Regions from separate parts of the Saccharothrix camelliae genome, predicted to be linked through region 2. Evidence: riboswitches for the same ligand, from Rfam matches in the RefSeq annotation. Region 2 holds a riboswitch; the other holds the start of a gene.
The links. A riboswitch is a leader RNA that binds a small molecule or an ion and turns the genes downstream of it on or off. The one in region 2 is predicted to bind thiamine pyrophosphate.
Positions count from the first base shown of each region.

Region 1: it holds a riboswitch for thiamine pyrophosphate, as region 2 does, so the genes downstream of both, AB0F89_RS03035 (thiamine ABC transporter substrate binding subunit) here and thiO (glycine oxidase ThiO) in region 2, are expected to answer to the same signal.

Region 1 is NZ_CP160453.1:615,628-623,693, reverse strand. It holds partial or broken gene AB0F89_RS03050 (Uma2 family endonuclease) at 136-495, opposite strand; gene AB0F89_RS03045 (mannosyltransferase) at 905-2,104, shown strand; gene AB0F89_RS03040 (4a-hydroxytetrahydrobiopterin dehydratase) at 2,063-2,356, opposite strand; TPP riboswitch at 2,390-2,506, shown strand; gene AB0F89_RS03035 (thiamine ABC transporter substrate binding subunit) at 2,494-3,525, shown strand; gene AB0F89_RS03030 (ABC transporter permease) at 3,567-5,114, shown strand; gene AB0F89_RS03025 (ABC transporter ATP-binding protein) at 5,114-6,085, shown strand; gene AB0F89_RS03020 (DUF6345 domain-containing protein) at 6,444-8,030, opposite strand.
Region 2 is NZ_CP160453.1:1,005,079-1,013,144, forward strand. It holds gene thiD (bifunctional hydroxymethylpyrimidine kinase/phosphomethylpyrimidine kinase) at 1-803, shown strand, start outside; gene AB0F89_RS04930 (MarR family winged helix-turn-helix transcriptional regulator) at 819-1,250, opposite strand; gene AB0F89_RS04935 (thiazole synthase) at 1,308-2,063, opposite strand; gene thiS (sulfur carrier protein ThiS) at 2,065-2,265, opposite strand; gene thiO (glycine oxidase ThiO) at 2,262-3,257, opposite strand; TPP riboswitch at 3,258-3,369, opposite strand; gene thiE (thiamine phosphate synthase) at 3,414-4,073, shown strand; gene AB0F89_RS04955 (dioxygenase) at 4,073-4,828, shown strand; gene AB0F89_RS04960 (S1 family peptidase) at 4,919-6,082, opposite strand; gene AB0F89_RS04965 (threonine/serine dehydratase) at 6,613-7,533, shown strand; gene AB0F89_RS04970 (MFS transporter) at 7,534-8,066, opposite strand, start outside.

The sequences.
Region 1 (8,066 bases), 390 kb from region 2:
GGGGCACGGCCGCTATTCCGGCAGCGCTTTCGGCTCGTCCGCGCACCAGTCGGAAACGACCGGGGCGTTCCTCACGTCGGCCGCTCTTGCCACTGTGACAGTGGGGTGGCACGGAGGAGCGGGTGACCGCGATGGTCAGCGGTCGGGCACGAGCTTCGCCAGGTCGATGTCGATCTCGAACGGCACCGGGACGTGGAGGGAGTCGCGGAAGACGCCGGTCGACGTGTAGGCCCTGGTCGGCTCGTCCAGTTCGTAGACGTGCACGACCGGGCCGGTGGCCTCGTCCTCGACCAGCCAGTGGTGCCGGATGCCTGCCGCGGCGTACTTGGGCAGCTTCACCGTGCGGTCCCGGAAGGCGGACTCGGGTGAGACGACCTCGACCACCAGCAGCACGTCGCCCGGCTCGAACCACGTCCGATCCGGGTCGTAGGGAGCCGACGACACGAGGACATCCGCTTCCGGGCGGTTGCGGGCGTCGAGCCGGATCGTCATCTCGCGGTCGACCTCGGCACCGTGAGGCGCTTGGCCCTAGAGCGCGGCGGACGCATCCAGTCGGGCAAGTCGGCCATGTCCTCACCGTAGTGCGGTTCGGTGACCTGAGCTGCGCCTGAGCCGGGACCGCCGGTCCCCGACCGACCCCGGGCAGCAGTCGGGGCGGTGCGTTCGACGCACCGCCCCGAGGTACTGTGCACGTGCGTCAGCGCACCTGCTTGCGACTGTGGCGGGCGAGGGCGAAGACGCCCCCCGCGGTGGCGAGCATCCCCAGTGCGGAGACGGTGAACACGACGATGTCGGTGGTCATGCGGTTTACCCCTTGCGTTGATCTCCCACTCGTCTTGACGCTCGGGTACCCGGTTTCGTGGCCCGGCAGTCGTGTAATTCACACCTTCGTGGAGGTAGAGCAGTGACGTTGCGCGCACTTGAGGGGCGGGTGCTCGCCTTCGCGCCGTGGATCCTGGGCGCCTCCCTGCTCGGGCACCTGGCCATGGTGGCCTTCCAGACGAAGATGACCATGGTCGACCTGATGGTCTACCGGAACGCCTCGCCCGAGCTGTTCACCGGCCTGCTCTACGAGTGGCGGCTGGAGGAGTTCTCCGACCAGTTCGCCCTCCCGTTCACCTACCCGCCGTTCTCCGCCATCGTCTTCGTGCCGCTCTCCTGGGTGCCGTGGGGCGTGGCCCGGTGGTCCTGGCAGCTGGTCAGCCTCGCCTGCCTGTGGTTCATCACCCGCAAGTCGCTCCAGCTCGCCGGCCGCGCCGACCCGCGCCGCGCGATGCTGTGGACCGGCCTGTTCATCTGGGTCGAGCCGGTCCGCACGACGCTGAACTACGGCCAGATCAACCTGGTGCTGGCGGCCCTCCTGCTCGGCGCGATGGTCAGCGCCCGCCGCTGGAAGCAGGGCGCGGGCGTCGGGATCGCGGCCGGGTTGAAGCTCACGCCCGCCATCTCCGGCCTCTACTTCCTGGTCAACCGCCAGTACAAGGCGGCGGTGTGGTCGGTCGTGGCGTTCTTCGGCACGGTCGCGGCGGCGTACGCGGTCTCGCCGAGGCTGTCGAACGAGTACTGGTTCCACCTGCTCGGCGACGCCTCGCGGGTCGGGCCGGTCGGCTCGGCGATCAACCAGTCGCTGCGCGGCGCCCTGTCCCGCACGGTCGGCCACGACATCGGCACCGGGCCGGTCTTCGTGGCCGCCGTGGTGGTCGCGGCGGTGCTCGCCGGGTTCGCGCTGCACGCGGCCGTCAAGGCCCAGGACGTGCTGGCGATGATCGTGGCCGTGCAGTTCCTCGGCCTGCTGGTCTCGCCGATCTCCTGGAGCCACCACTGGGTCTGGGCGGCGCCCGCCCTGATGTGGCTGCTGTACGCGGCCAAGCACCGGCTGGCGGCCGTCACGGCGGTGGCGTGGCTCCTGGCGATCGGCAGCTACCTGATCTCGTTCCTGCTCAACGCGCAGCCGTCGATCTGGGTCATCCCGCGCCCCTGGTACTACGCGGCGCTGGGCTGGGTCTACCCGGCGGTGGGCGTGCTCACCCTCGTCACGATCGCCGTGGTCCTGCGGCAGCGGTCAACCGAGGACGTCGAGCACTCCGTCGATCTCCTCCGCTAGGGACACGTCCAGCGCGGTGATCCCGCCGGTCGAGTGCGTGCTGCAGCGGAACGTCAGCGTGCGCCAGCGGATGTCGATGTCCGGGTGGTGGTCGTCGTTCTCGGCGATCTCCGCTACCCGGTTCACCACCTGCAACGCCCGCGCGAAGCTGTCCAGCTCCACCGTGCGCACCAGCGCGGCGTCCTGCGCGCGCCACGAGGGCAGCGACCCCAGCGCGGCGGTCACCTGGTCGTCGGTCAGCAGTTCGGCCATGGGACCGATCGTGCCACCGCGCGGGGTAGGCTGCGCGTTCACCACGGGAGTCCGGTGTTGCGCCGGGCTGAGAGGAAGGCGCGCGAGCCTTCGACCGTCCACACCTGATCCGGGTCATGCCGGTGTAGGGAGAGATGATGTTCCGACGAGTGCTGCCCGCAGTGACCGCGTTCGCGCTGCTCACCGCCTGTTCGGTGACCACCTCGGACGCGCCGGCGCCGGGGGAGCGGGTCGTCACGCTGGTGACGCACGACTCGTTCGCCCTCACGCCCGAGCTGCTGGAGGAGTTCAAGACCGGGACCGGCATCACGATCAAGCCGCTGGCCAGTGGTGACGCCGGCGAGGTCACCAACAAGCTGGTGCTCACCAAGGACGCCCCGATCGGCGACGTCGCCTTCGGCGTGGACTCCACGTTCGCCTCGCGCGCGTTGGCGGAGGACGTGTTCGAGGAGTACGCGAGCCCCGAGGCGCAGAAGGGCGCGCAGCGCTACCAGCTCGACCCGCCGAACCGGCTGCACGCGGTGGACGTCGGCGACGTGTGCCTGAACATCGACGTCGCCGCCTTCAAGGACATCGGCGAGCCCGAGCAGTACGCCGACCTGGCCGACCCCAAGTACCGGGACATGCTGGTGGTCGAGGACCCGGCCACCTCCTCGCCCGGCCTGGCGTTCCTGCTCGGCACGATCGACCAGTTCGGCGACAACTGGACGAACTACTGGGGTCAGCTCAAGGCCAACGGCGTGAAGGTCGTCAGCGGCTGGGAGGAGGCGTACACCCAGGACTTCTCCGGCTCCAGCGGCAAGGGGCCGCGGCCGATCGTGGTGTCCTACGCGTCCTCGCCGTCGGCGGAGATCGGCGACGACGGCGCGCCGCGCACCAAGGCGCTGCTGGACACCTGCTACCGCCAGGTCGAGTACGCGGGCGTGCTGAAGGGCGCGAAGAACCCCGAGGACGCGCGCAAGGTCCTCGACTTCCTGCTCGGCGAGAAAGTGCAGGCTGACGTGCCGGGCCAGATGTACGTCTACCCGTCCCGCGAGGGCGTCGCGCTGCCCGAGGCGTGGGCGAAGGCCGCGCCGCTGCCCGCCACCGCGCGGTCGCTGCCCGCCGCCGAGGTCGACGCGAACCGCGAGCAGTGGGTGCGGCAGTGGCGCACGCTGGTCCAGGGCTGAGGTCGGGACCGGGTCCGAGGCTCGCCTGGTCGCTGGCCGCGCTGCTGCCCCTGGCGTTCCTGGGCGTGTTCTTCGCCTGGCCGGTGGCGGCGATCGTCGGGCTCGGCCTCGGCGAGGGCGGCGTGCTGCCGGTCCTGGCCCGCGCCGACACCTGGGACCTGATCGGGTTCACCCTCGGCCAGGCCGCGGCGGCGACGGCGCTGGCGCTGGTCACCGGCCTGCCGGTGGCGTTCCTGCTGGCCCGCTGCCGGGTCCGCGGCGCGGGGGTGGTGCGGGCGGCGGTGATGGTGCCGTTCGTGCTGCCGACCGTGGTGGTGGGGCTGGCGTTCCGGGCGCTGTGGCCTTCCGGCGGCGTGCTGCCGATCGTGCTGGCCAACGCGTTCTTCAACGTCGCCGTGGTCGCCCGCACGGTCGGCGGCCTGTGGGCGCGGGTCGACCGGCGGGCGGAGGACGCGGCACGGGCGCTGGGCGCGTCACGGCTGCGCGCGTTCACGTCCGTGGTGCTGCCGTCGCTGGCGCCGGCGATCGGGTCGGCCGCGTCGGTGGTGTTCCTGTTCTGCGCCACCAGCTTCGGCGTGGTGCTGGTGCTCGGCGGCGCGCGGCACCGCACCCTGGAGACCGAGATCTACCTGCGCACGGTCGAGCTGTTCGACCTGTCCGGCGCGGCGGCGCTGTCGCTGGTGCAGTTCGCGGCGGTGATCGCGGTGCTGGTGGTCGGCGGGCTGGCGCGGCGCAGGCGGGAGAAGTCGCTGCCGCTGCGGGTGGAACCTCCCAGGCGGCCCGCGGGCGGTGAGTGGGCCGTGGTCGTGGCGGCCTGGCTCGTGGTGTCGGCGCTGCTCACGCCGGTGGTGGGGCTGGTGGTGAGGTCGCTGGCCACCCGGGACGGCTGGAGCTTCGCCGGGTACGCGGCGCTGGCCGGCACCGGTGAGCGCGGCACGCTGGCGGTGTCCGGGCTGGACGCGGCGGTGCGCTCGGTGCGGGTCGCGACCGACGCGACGCTGGTGGCGCTGCTGGTCGGGGTGGTGTCGGCGGTCGTGCTGGTGGGCCTGCGGCGGCACGGGTCGTGGTTCGCCGAGACCCTGGACACGGCGCTGATGCTGCCGCTGGGCGTGTCCGCGGTGACCCTCGGCTTCGGCTACCTGGTCACCATGGACGCGCTGCCCGGCGACTTCCGCACGTCACCGCTGCTGGTGCCGCTGGCGCAGGCGCTGGTGGTGACGCCGCTGATCGTGCGGATCGTGCTGCCGGTGCTGCGGGCGGTGGACGAGCGGCTGCGGCAGGCGGCGGCGACGCTGGGCGCGAGCCCGTGGCGGGTGTGGCGCGAGGTGGACTTCCCGCTGGCGGCGCGGTCGCTGCTGGCGGCGGCCGGGTTCGGGTTCGTGGTGGCGCTGGGGGAGTTCGGCGCGACGAGCTTCCTGGCCCGGCCGGACGCGCCGACGTTGCCGGTGGTGATCGCCCGGCTGATGTCGCGGCCCGGTGAGCTGAACAGCCAGATGGCCTACGCGGCGTGCGCGGTGCTGATGGTGGTGACCACGGCGGCCGTGCTGGTGATCGAGCGGCTGCGCGTGCCGAGCGGCGGGGAGTTCTGATGTCGTTGCGGGTGGACGGGTTGAGCGTGCGGTACGGCGACGTGGCGGCGGTGTCCGGGGTGGACCTGTCGATCGCCGACGGCGAGGTGGTGGCGCTGCTCGGGCCGTCCGGCTGCGGCAAGTCGACGCTGCTGCGCGCGGTGGCCGGGTTGGAGCCGCCCGGCGCCGGGACCGTGACGTGGGACGGCGTGGACCTGGCCGGGACGCCCGTGCACCGGCGTGGTTTCGGGCTGGTGTTCCAGGACGGCCAGCTGTTCCCGCACCGGGACGTGGCGGGCAACGTGGCGTTCGGGCTGCGGATGCGGCGGGTGGAGCGGGAGGCGCGGGAGAAGCGGGTGGCGTCGCTGCTGGAGCTCGTCGGCCTGGCCGGGTACGGCGGGCGGCGGGTCACCGAGCTGTCCGGTGGCGAGCAGCAGCGGGTGGCGCTGGCCCGCGCCCTCGCGCCGCGGCCGAGGTTGCTGCTGCTGGACGAACCGCTGTCCGCGCTGGACCGGGCGCTGCGGGAGCAGCTGGCGGTCGATCTGGCGCGGCTGCTGCGCGAGGCGGGCGCGACGGCGCTGGTGGTGACGCACGACCACGACGAGGCGTTCACGCTGGCCGACCGGGTCGCGGTGATGCGGGCGGGTCGCGTCGTGCAGGTCGGCGTGCCGACCGAGGTGTGGCGGCGGCCGGTCGACGTGGAGACGGCGCGGTTCCTCGGGTGCGGCAAGGTGCTGGCCGCCGACGCGGCCCGGGCGCTGGTCGGGGTGGACGGGCGGGTCGGGCTGCGGGCGACGGCGCTGCGGGTCGACCCGGGCGGGGCGGTCGAGGCGGAGGTGCTCGAACGGGTGCACCGACGTGACCACGTCCGGCTGCTGGTGCGGCTGGGGGACGAGGAGTTCGAGGCGGTCGCCCCGGTCGCCGCGCCACCGTCCCCCGGCGACCGGGTGCGGCTGGCCGTGGACCACGACGGCGTCGCCCTGATCGGCTGACCTGCGCCGCCACGGTCGTCCGCCGCCGTTGTCCACAGTTCTTCGAGGGCGGCTGCCCCCCGGCTCTGCCCCACCGCGACTACGAGCGGCGTTCCGGTGTTCCGACAACGCATTCCGGTGATCGACCCGACCGGCCGACCGCGGCGGGGATCGGGTGTGCCAGGGCCGAGGCACGGGTTGTGCTGACCTGTCCACAGCCCTGGCCGTCGTTACGGGAATCGTCTTGCCCCGCCGGCAGAATCAAAGCAGGGGTCCCCTGGGAGGGGACCCCTGCGATGCGTTGTCAGACGGCCAAGACGGTCAAGACGATCAGGTGATCAGGTGATCAGGTGATCAGAGCCGTCAGTCGGTCAGGCGGTCAGCTGGCGCCGGAGATCTTCCAGTACCCCACCGTGGGCAGCGTGTCCGGCCCGACCGGACCCATGCCCCAGAAGTGGTCGTCGAAGTTGGCGATCCACGAGTTGCCGATCGGACCCATGGTCGCCCACCGCACCCACGACGGCTGGGTGTCGATCGCCGCGCGGGACCACGCCACGCGCACCTTCAGCTTGTTGGTCAGCAGGTAGTTGGCGTACCTGGTGCCGAACGCGCCGCACTGCACCACGCTGGTCTCGAAGCTGTTGATCTGGTGCAGCCCCCGGAACGCCTGGCCCCACCGCTGCCACCACGCCTGGCCGCTCGCGGTCGGCTGGAGGAGGTTCGGCGTGTGCAGGCTCATCCACTCGGCGTCCCGGTTGCCCCAGCGCGCCTCGGTGTTGCGCAGCGTGCTGTCGTTGACGGCGCTGCACCCGGCGAACGACAGGCCGAACGCGCCGCCCAGCCCGCGGTGGTAGTTCAGGTCGACGTCGTCGGCGTACAGGTGGTCCTGGCCGCCGGGGAACGCCGGGTCCTTGAAGTCCTGCTCCCACGTGTTCCCGCCGGTCCAGCTGTGCTGCACCGGGATGCCGGCGCTGGTGAACCGGCTGTTGAAGCCGTTGACGTCGGCCGGGACGTTCGGCAGGCCCTGGCACGTCCCGGTGCCCGAGCTGCCGACGTCGATCCGGGTGGTCCACTGCGCGCCCACGTCGGAACGGGTGGCCGAGCGGGGCGGCACGGACGGGTCGAGCGGCGGGGCGGTGCTGCCGACGAGGGCGGGCAGGTAGATCACCGGCGACGACTCGGCGGTGTCCGCGCCCTGGCAGCGGAAGTACGGCTCCAGGTGCGTGGTGCCGGTGCCGAGCATGTTGTTCGCGTAGGTGTACTCCACCGAACCGAGCGAGTTGGCGCCCAGGACCTCGGCGCACTTGCGGTAGCCCTCCTGGAGGTCCACCACCGGCTTCGTGCCGACGGCGGCGAGGGTGCGGGTGGCGTAGGTGAGCTGGGTGACCGCGCCCGTGCCGTCCAGGGAGACCCGGACCTTGGAACCCGGCCCCTCCAGCGGGATGCCGTCGAGCTGGAACGCGAACGACACCGTGGTGTCCAGCTGGCCGCTGATCACCGGGTTGCCGTTGGCGTCGTGGATCTCGACCACCGTGTGCGACGCGCTCGCCGTGGCGTTGGCGGGCAGCAGCCCGACGCCGCGCAGGGCTTCCGTGACGCGCTTGGTCGCGTCGGCCAGGGGCACGCCCCGCAGCGCTCGGATCGCGTTGAGGTCGAGCTGGGTCTGCCGGGTCGCCCGACCGCTCTCGTCGGGCGCGCCCGCGCCGCGGTCGATGCCGGGCACGTGCAGGTGACGGGCCTCGTCGGTGAACGTGACGACGCCCTCGCGCGTGCGTTCGACGGTCTTCAACCCGAACGCCCGCTGCAGGGCCGTCGCCTGGTCCAGGGTCAGGCCCTCGGAGCGGACGGCGTAGATGGGCAGTTCGCCGGCCGCGGTCGCGGTCGCGGCGGTGGCGCCGGTGAGCGCGGCGGCGCCCAGCATCCCGGACAGGGCGAGCAGCGTCGCTCCCCGTCGTCTCGTGGACATGCGTTCCCTCCTCCTGCGCCGCGGGGCAGGGCCCGC
Region 2 (8,066 bases):
TGGCGGTCACGCCACCGCGGGTCCTCACCATCGCCGGGTCGGACTCCGGCGGTGGTGCGGGCCTGCAGGCCGACCTGCGGACGTTGTTCGCGTGCGGCGTGCACGGGATGACGGCGGTGACGGCGGTGACGGTGCAGAACTCGCTGGGCGTGTCCGGGTACGCCGAGCTGCCGCCGGAGGTGGTGGCGGCGCAGGTGGAGGCGGTGGCGACGGACATCGGGGTGGACGCGGCGAAGACCGGGATGCTGGCGTCGGCGGCGATCGTCGAGGCGGTCGCGGGCGCGCTGGACCGGGTCGACGTCGGGCCGTTCGTGGTCGACCCGGTGGCGGCGTCGATGCACGGGCACCAGCTGCTGGCCGACGACGCGCTGGACGCGCTGCGGGTGCTGCTGTTCCCGCGGGCGACGCTGGTGACGCCGAACCTGGACGAGGTGCGGCTGCTGACCGGGATCGAGGTGCGCAGCCGGGCGGACCAGCGCAGGGCGGCGGAGGCGTTGCACGCGATGGGGCCGCGGTGGGTGCTGGTGAAGGGCGGGCACCTGTGGGACGACCCGGAGTGCCTTGACGTGCTGTACGACGGCGAGCGGTTCGTGGAGCTGCTGGGGCCGCGTTACGACGTCAAGCACACGCACGGCAGCGGGGACACGCTGGCGTCGGCGATCGCGTCGCAGCTGGCGCGGGGCGCGGACGTGCCGGCGGCGGTGCGGTTCGGCAAGGACTTCGTCGTCCGGTCGGTGGCGGCGGCGTACCCGTTGGGCGCCGGGGTCGGCCCGGTGTCGCCGCTGTGGCGGTTGGAGGGGTAGCCGGCGGTTCGGGGGTCAGGCCGTCTCGCCGACCAGCACCTCCAGCGCGGGCAGGGCGTTGACGAGGGCGTCGCGGTGCTCGGGGCTCAGCTCTTCGATCCGCCGCTGCAGCTCCCGCACCCGGGCCGACCGCACCCCCGACACCATCGTCACGCCCTCCGGCGTGGGGGTGGCCAGCCAGGCGCGGCCGTCCTGCGGGTCCGGTTCGCGGCGCACGTACCGGGCTTCCACCAGCGCGGCCACGATGCGGGACAGGGTCGGTGGCGCGACGCCCTCCTTGGCGGCCAGGTCGCCCAGCCGCATGGGGCCGCAGCGCGCCAGCGTCGCCAGCGCCGACACCGCGCCCGGTCCGAGGCCGGGCGACCCGGTGCGGCGCAGCAGCCGGGAGAGCCTGCCGATCGCGAGGTACAGCCGGGCGGTGGCGTCCTCGACCTGGTCGGCCGTCACGGCGGTCCTCCTCGGGCAGACGGGCACAACGAGCGTCCATCATGCCGTGCTTGGCAATCACCCCATCGCCGGACTCGACGCGTGCGCCCAGAACCGCTTCGGGATGCGGCCCGCCAGCCGGGCCAACCTGCCCGCTTCCACGCCGGCCCGCATGGCCGCGGCCATCCGCTCCGGGTCCTGCGCCCTGGTGACGGCCGTCGCCAGCAGCACCGCCGAGCAGCCCAGCTCCATCGCCAGCGCCGCGTCGGACGCCGTGCCGACACCGGCGTCCAGCACCACCGGCACCGAGGCGCGCGCCACGATCAGCTCGATGTTGTGCGGGTTGCGGATGCCCAGCCCGGTGCCGATGGGCGAGCCGAGCGGCATCACGGCGGCGCAGCCCGCCTGTTCCAGGCGCAGCGCCAGCACCGGGTCGTCGGACGTGTAGGGCAGCACCACGAAACCGTCGTCGACCAGCCGTTCCGCCGCGTCCAGGAGTTCGACCGGGTCGGGCAGCAGGGTCTGGTCGTCGGCGACGACCTCCAGCTTCACCCAGTCCGTGCCCAGCGCTTCGCGGGCGAGCCGGGCGGTGAGCACGGCTTCGGCGGCGGTGCGGCAGCCGGCGGTGTTGGGCAGCGCGGAGATGCCGAGCCGGCCGAGCAGGTCGAGCACGCCGCCGCCCGAGGCGTCCAGGCGGCGCATGGCGACGGTGGTCAGCTCGGTGCCGGACGCCACCAGCGCGCGTTCCAGCACCGCCAGGTTCGCCGCGCCGCCGGTGCCCATGACCAGGCGCGAGCCGAACTCCCGTCCGGCGATCACCAGGGGGTCGTCCACGTCAGCCCCCCTGCACGGCGGTCAGCACCTCGACCACGGCGCCGTCGGGCACGGTGGTCGTGGCCCACGCCGCGCGCGGCACGACCTCGCCGTCCACCGCGACCGCGACGCCGCTGGGCGGCGCGTCGAGCAGCACGAGCACGGCGGCGACCGTGGCGCCGTCGGCCAGGTCCCGCTCGGCGCCGTTGACCTTCGCCTTCACCGGTTGTTCCCTCCTTCGCGGAGCAGGGTGAGCACCCGCCGCGCCGTGACGGGCGCGAGCAGCAGACCGTTGCGGTGGTGGCCGGTGGCGGCCAGCACGCCGGGTTCCAGCCAGTCGACGACCGGCGCGTTGTCGGGGCTGCCCGCGCGGAACCCGGCGGCGGCCTCGGTCAGCGCGTACTCGGCGATGCCGGGCCACACGACCTCGGCGTCGCGCAGCAGGTCCCGCACGCCGCCGACGGTCACGCCGCCGTCGAACCCGGCTTCGTACTGGGTGGCGCCGAGGACGAACCCGTCCGCGCGCGGCACCAGGTACACGGGTCGGCCGGAGACGTGCGCGCGGATCGTGTGCCGGGGTGGCGGCAGCGCGCCCGGTCGTGCCGACAGCCGCAGGATCTCGCCCTTCACCGGCCGGATCACGTCCTTCAGCGCCGGGTGCAGGTCGCGGCTCCACGCGCCCGCCGCGATCACCGTGACCCCGGGGGCCTCGGGAGGGGCCGAGTCGGTGAACGCCACGCCGCGGGCCTCGCAGGCGGCCCGCAACGCGCGCAGCAGCGCCCGGTTGTCCACGGCCACGTCACCGGGCACCGACAGTCCACTTCGGACGGACCCGAGGCCGGGTTCCAGGGCGCGCAGCTCACGCCCGGTCAACCTCGTCGCGGACCGGCCCCTGCGCCCCAGGTAGTCGCGCAGCTGGTCCAGCACCTCGACGTCGGCCCGGTCGACCGCGACCGCCAGCGTCCCGGCCGGGCTCAGCTCCACGCCCAGCTCGCGGGCGAACTCCGGCCACAGCGCCAACGACTCGACGCCGAGCGCCAGCACGTCCTCGTCGCCCGGCCACGCCTCGGTGATCGGCGCGAGCATCCCGCCCGCCACCCACGAGCCGCCGTGCGGCGAGCCGTGGTCCACCACCACGACGGGGAAACCGGCGCGGGCCGCGTACCAGGCGGCGGACAGGCCGATGACGCCACCGCCGAGGACGGTCACTCGCACTGCCAAGGCACTCACGCTCCCTGCGCCGGCATGACCCGGATCAGGTTCGACGGTCGGAGCGAACCACGCTCCCTCTCAGCCCGGTCTGTTCCGGGCTCCCGTGCGGACCGTCTCCACCGTAGCGCACGCGGCGGCCCGGCGGTTACCGTGCGGCCCGTGCCAGGACTCGACGGAACGCGGATCAGGCGGCGGCTCGCCGACGCACGGCTCTACCTCTGCACCCCGGCCCGCCCGGACCTCGCCGAGTTCGCGGACGCCGCGCTCGCGGGCGGCGTGGACGTCGTGCAGCTGCGGGACAAGGGCCTGGAAGCCAGGCAGGAGATCGCCGCGCTGGAAGTGCTCGCCGAGGCGTGCGCGCGGCACGGCGCGCTGCTCGCGGTGAACGACCGGGCGGACGTGGCGCTGGCCGTGGACGCCGACGTGCTGCACCTGGGGCAGGACGACCTGCCGGTGCCGTCGGCGCGTCGCGTGGTCGGCGACGAGGTGGTGATCGGCCGGTCGACGCACGACGTCGCCCAGGCGCGGGCGGCGGCCGTCGAGGACGGCGTGGACTACTTCTGCACCGGGCCGTGCTGGCCGACGCCGACCAAGCCGGGACGTCCCGCGCCCGGCCTGGACCTGGTGCGCGCCACCGCGGGCGCGACCGCGCGGCCGTGGTTCGCCATCGGCGGCATCGACCGGGAGCGGCTGCCGGAGGTGCTGGCGGCGGGCGCGGAGCGCGTGGTGGTCGTGCGGGCCGTCACCGAGGCCGAGGACCCCCGCGCCGCGGCGGCATGGTTGAAAATTCAACTAAAGGGCGTACAGTCGTCCCCGTGATGCCTGTGCTGTACCTGGGCCACGGGGCGCCCCCGCTGGCCGACGACGAGCGGTGGACCGGCGAGCTGAGGTCGTGGTCCGCGACGCTGCCGCGACCCGAGTCGATCCTCGTGGTGTCCGCGCACTGGGAGAACGACCCGCTGACGCTGGGCGCGACCACCTCCGTGCCGCTCACGTACGACTTCTGGGGCTTCCCCCGGCGGTACTACGAGGTCACCTACGAGGCGCCGGGCGCGCCCGAGCTGGCCCGCGCGGTCACCGGGCTGCTCGACCGACCGGTGGCGCGCGACGAGCGGCGCGGGCTGGACCACGGCGCGTACGTGCCGCTGAAGGAGATGTTCCCCGAGGCGGACGTCCCGGTGCTGCAGGTGTCCATGCCCAGCCTCGACCCGCGCGAGCTGTTCGACGTCGGGCGCGCGCTGGCGCCGTTGCGCGACCAGGGCGTGCTGATCGTCGGCAGCGGGTTCATGACGCACAACCTGAGCTGCGTGGACCTGTCCGTCGGCCCGGACTACCAGCCGCCGTCGTGGTCCGCCGAGTTCGACGACTGGGCGGGGCGGGCGCTGGCCGACGGCGACGTGGACGCGCTGCTGGACTTCCAGCGCAAGGCGCCCGCCGCCGGCATCGCGCACCCGCGCACCGAGCACTTCGCGCCGCTGTTCGTGTCCCTGGGCGCGAGCACGGCGCAGGAGGCCACCACGACGGTCGACGGCTTCTGGTACGGGCTGTCCAAGCGCTCCGTGCAGCTGTCCTGACCGCGCGGCTGTCCTGACCGCCGACAGCGGAGCACCCCCCGGGCAGTGCCCGAGGGGTGCTCCGCAAGCCGAACGCGGAGTGGCGCCCGATCAGCCGCGGGTCAGGCTCAACCCGTAGGCGCTCAGGATCTCGCCGACCGGCTGGAAGTAGGTCGTGCCGCCGGAGGAGCAGTTGCCCGAACCGCCGGAGGTCACGCCCTGGGCCTGGCTGTAGCCCGAGCCCGCCACCCACGAGCCGCCGGAGTCGCCGGGCTCGGCGCAGGCGTTCGTGCGGGTCAGGCCGGACACCGTGCCCTGCGGGTAGTTCACCGTCGAGTTCTTCGCCTGGACGGTGCCGCAGCGCCAGCCGGTGGTGGAGCCGGAGCGGCAGATCGCCGCGCCGACCGCCGCCGACGTGGAGCCGGTCACGGTGACGTTGGAGCCGTTGTAGCGGTTGACCCACGGGCGCGAGGTCCAGTTGGAGTTCGTCCGCACCCAGGCGTAGTCGTTGCCTGGGAAGGACGAGCCCGCGAAGGAGCCCTGCGAGACGCGGTTGAAGCCGGTCGTCGCGTTGCCCACGCGGCCGCAGTGGCCCGCGGTCACGAAGCCGCCGGAGACCGCGAAGCCCACCGAGCACCGGCCGCTGCCGATGTAGTAGGCGTCGCCGCCGCGGGTGTCGTACAGCGTCGTCGGGCTCTGGTCGACCTCGACCACCCGCACCGACGGGCTGAGCGTCTTGGCCGTGGCCAGGAACGACTCCGCCGCCGCGTCGCGCTGGAGGCGGTTGACCTCGACGACGACCGAGTTGGTCTGCTCGTCGACCCGCCAGCCGGTGATCGACTTCGGCGCCGTCATGCCGTCGATCGCCGACTTCGCGCCGGACAGCTGCCGGTGCGAGAAGGCCACGTACTTGGCGTCGGCGCCCGCGGACCGCGCCGCGGCCACCTTCGCCGAGTCGGCCACCGCGACGACCAGCTTGCCGGTCGACGGGTTGATCCACGAACCTGCGAAGGCGGCGCCGACCGCGGACCGCGCCGCGGCCTCGATCTCACCCGCGCGGGTGTCGCTCGCCAAACGGGCGGTGACCTGTTCGGCGTTCAGGCCCAGGTCGCGTTGCGCCGCTTGGAGCAACTCGGCCGGGTAGCTCTCCGTGTCGGCCGGGGTTGACCCATAGGGCGCGGCGGTGTCCGCGGTGGCCGGTACGCTGAGAGCTGTAGCCGTGCCGGCGGCCAGCAGGACGGCCGTGGCAAGGCGGACCGCACTCGTGCGGTTCATTAGGCGTCTCCCTCATCTTCGGGTGCAGGGAACCCGAGAGCCTGGTTGCAGGGACCGCTCTCGGGGGCTCTAGGGGGACGGGTGGTGGGGCGGCGGCAGGGGTCGCCCCACCCCTTTACTCCTCGTCCACGTCGTCGCTCGGGGTTCCGGGACCGTGGTCGCACGTCGCAGATCCCGGGTCGAAGCCGGCGCTCGCAGCTCTCGCACGGCCCCTCCTCCCGGTACCTACCGACCAGTACTCGCCCGTTCGAGCGACGTTATGACCCTGTTACCTATTACGGTTCAGGCCATCTGAGGGCGAAGTGTGTCACAGCACACGCCGAGTTGACTGCGCTGTGTAGCGTTTGACAGTTAACTCTCACTCAAGGTAGTGATTCGATCACCGATTCGGGCGGATTTGCCAGAAGTAAGTGATTCCGCCTCAAAGGGCTCGTACGTGTGAATGCTGTTGCCCCGGGCGGGCGACGCAGGAGGAGTTCCGGTGACGGGGCGTGTAGTCACGAAGCCGCCGCTGGGGTGAGGATCGGGACATGGACCTCGTCACGATCTCCGACATCCGGGCCGCCGCCGAGCGCATCGCGGGCGCGGCGACCCGCACACCGCTGCTGCGGTTCGACGACCGGCTGTGGCTCAAGCCGGAGAGCCTGCAACCCGTCGGCGCGTTCAAGATCCGCGGCGCGCACAACGCCCTGGCGCGGCTGCCCGAGGCCGTGCGGGCGCGCGGCGTCGTCGCGTACTCCAGCGGCAACCACGCGCAGGCCGTCGCGTACTCGGCGAAGCTGTTCGGCGTGCCCGCGGTGATCGTGGTGCCCGAGGACACGCCGCGGGTGAAGGTCGAGGCGACCCGCTCGCACGGCGCCGAGGTGGTCCAGGTGCCGACGGCCGAGCGGGAGTCGCGGGCCGCCGAGCTGGTGGCCGAGCGCGGCGCGACGCTCATCCCGCCGTTCGACCACCCCGACGTCATCGCCGGTCAGGGCACCATCGGGCTGGAGGTGATCGCCGACCTGCCGGACGTGGAGACGGTGCTGGCGCCGGTCAGCGGCGGCGGGCTGATCTCCGGCGTGGCGGCCGCGGTGAAGGCGCTGAGCCCGTCGACGCGGGTGGTCGGGGTGGAGCCGGAGCTGGCCGGTGACGCGGCCGCGTCGCTGCGGGCGGGCGCCCTGGTCCGGTGGCCCGCCGAGGACCGGGCCCGGACCGTCGCCGACGGGCTGCGGGCCGAGCCGTCCGAGCTGACGTTCGCGCACATGACCGCCCACGTGGACGACGTCGTGACGGTGTCCGAGGAACAGATCGGGGCGGCCGTCGGGCTGCTCGCCCGCCGGGCCAGGCTGGTGGTGGAGCCCAGCGGCGCGGTCGCCTTCGCCGCGCACCTCGCCCGGCCCGCCGGGCGGACCGTCGCCGTGCTGTCCGGCGGGAACGTCGACCCCGAGGTGCTCGCCCGGTACCTCTGATCAGTCGGGCACCCGCGCCGGCGGGCCGTCGACGCCGCAGCTGTGGCGCTCGGGGGTCTCCGGCGCGGCCTTGAGCACGTCGTTGTCCGTGCCGATGGCCAGCAGGCCGCCGGCGATCGACGCCACCGCGCACACCAGCAGGGCCGTCCGCCAGCCCTCGGTGAGCGCGGTCGGGTCGGCGTACTGGGCGCCGGTCAGGCCCGCCACGGCGGGCAGCACGGCCACCGCGACCAGGCTGCCGGTGCGGGCGACGGCGTTGTTGACGCCCGAGGCGACCCCCGCGTACCGGTCGGGCGCGGCGGCCAGCACGGTCGCCGTCACCGGCGCCACCACCGCCGCCAGGCCGAGGCCGAAGACGAGCAGGCCGGGCAGCACGCCGGTCCAGTAGCCGGCGCCCGGCTCGACCCGGCGCAGCAGGAGCATGCCGACGCCGATCAGGACCGGTCCTCCGACGAGTTGGGCGCGCGGCCCGATCCGCTGGGCGAGGTTCCCGGAGCGCGCCGACAGGACCAGCATGATGATCGTGATCGGGA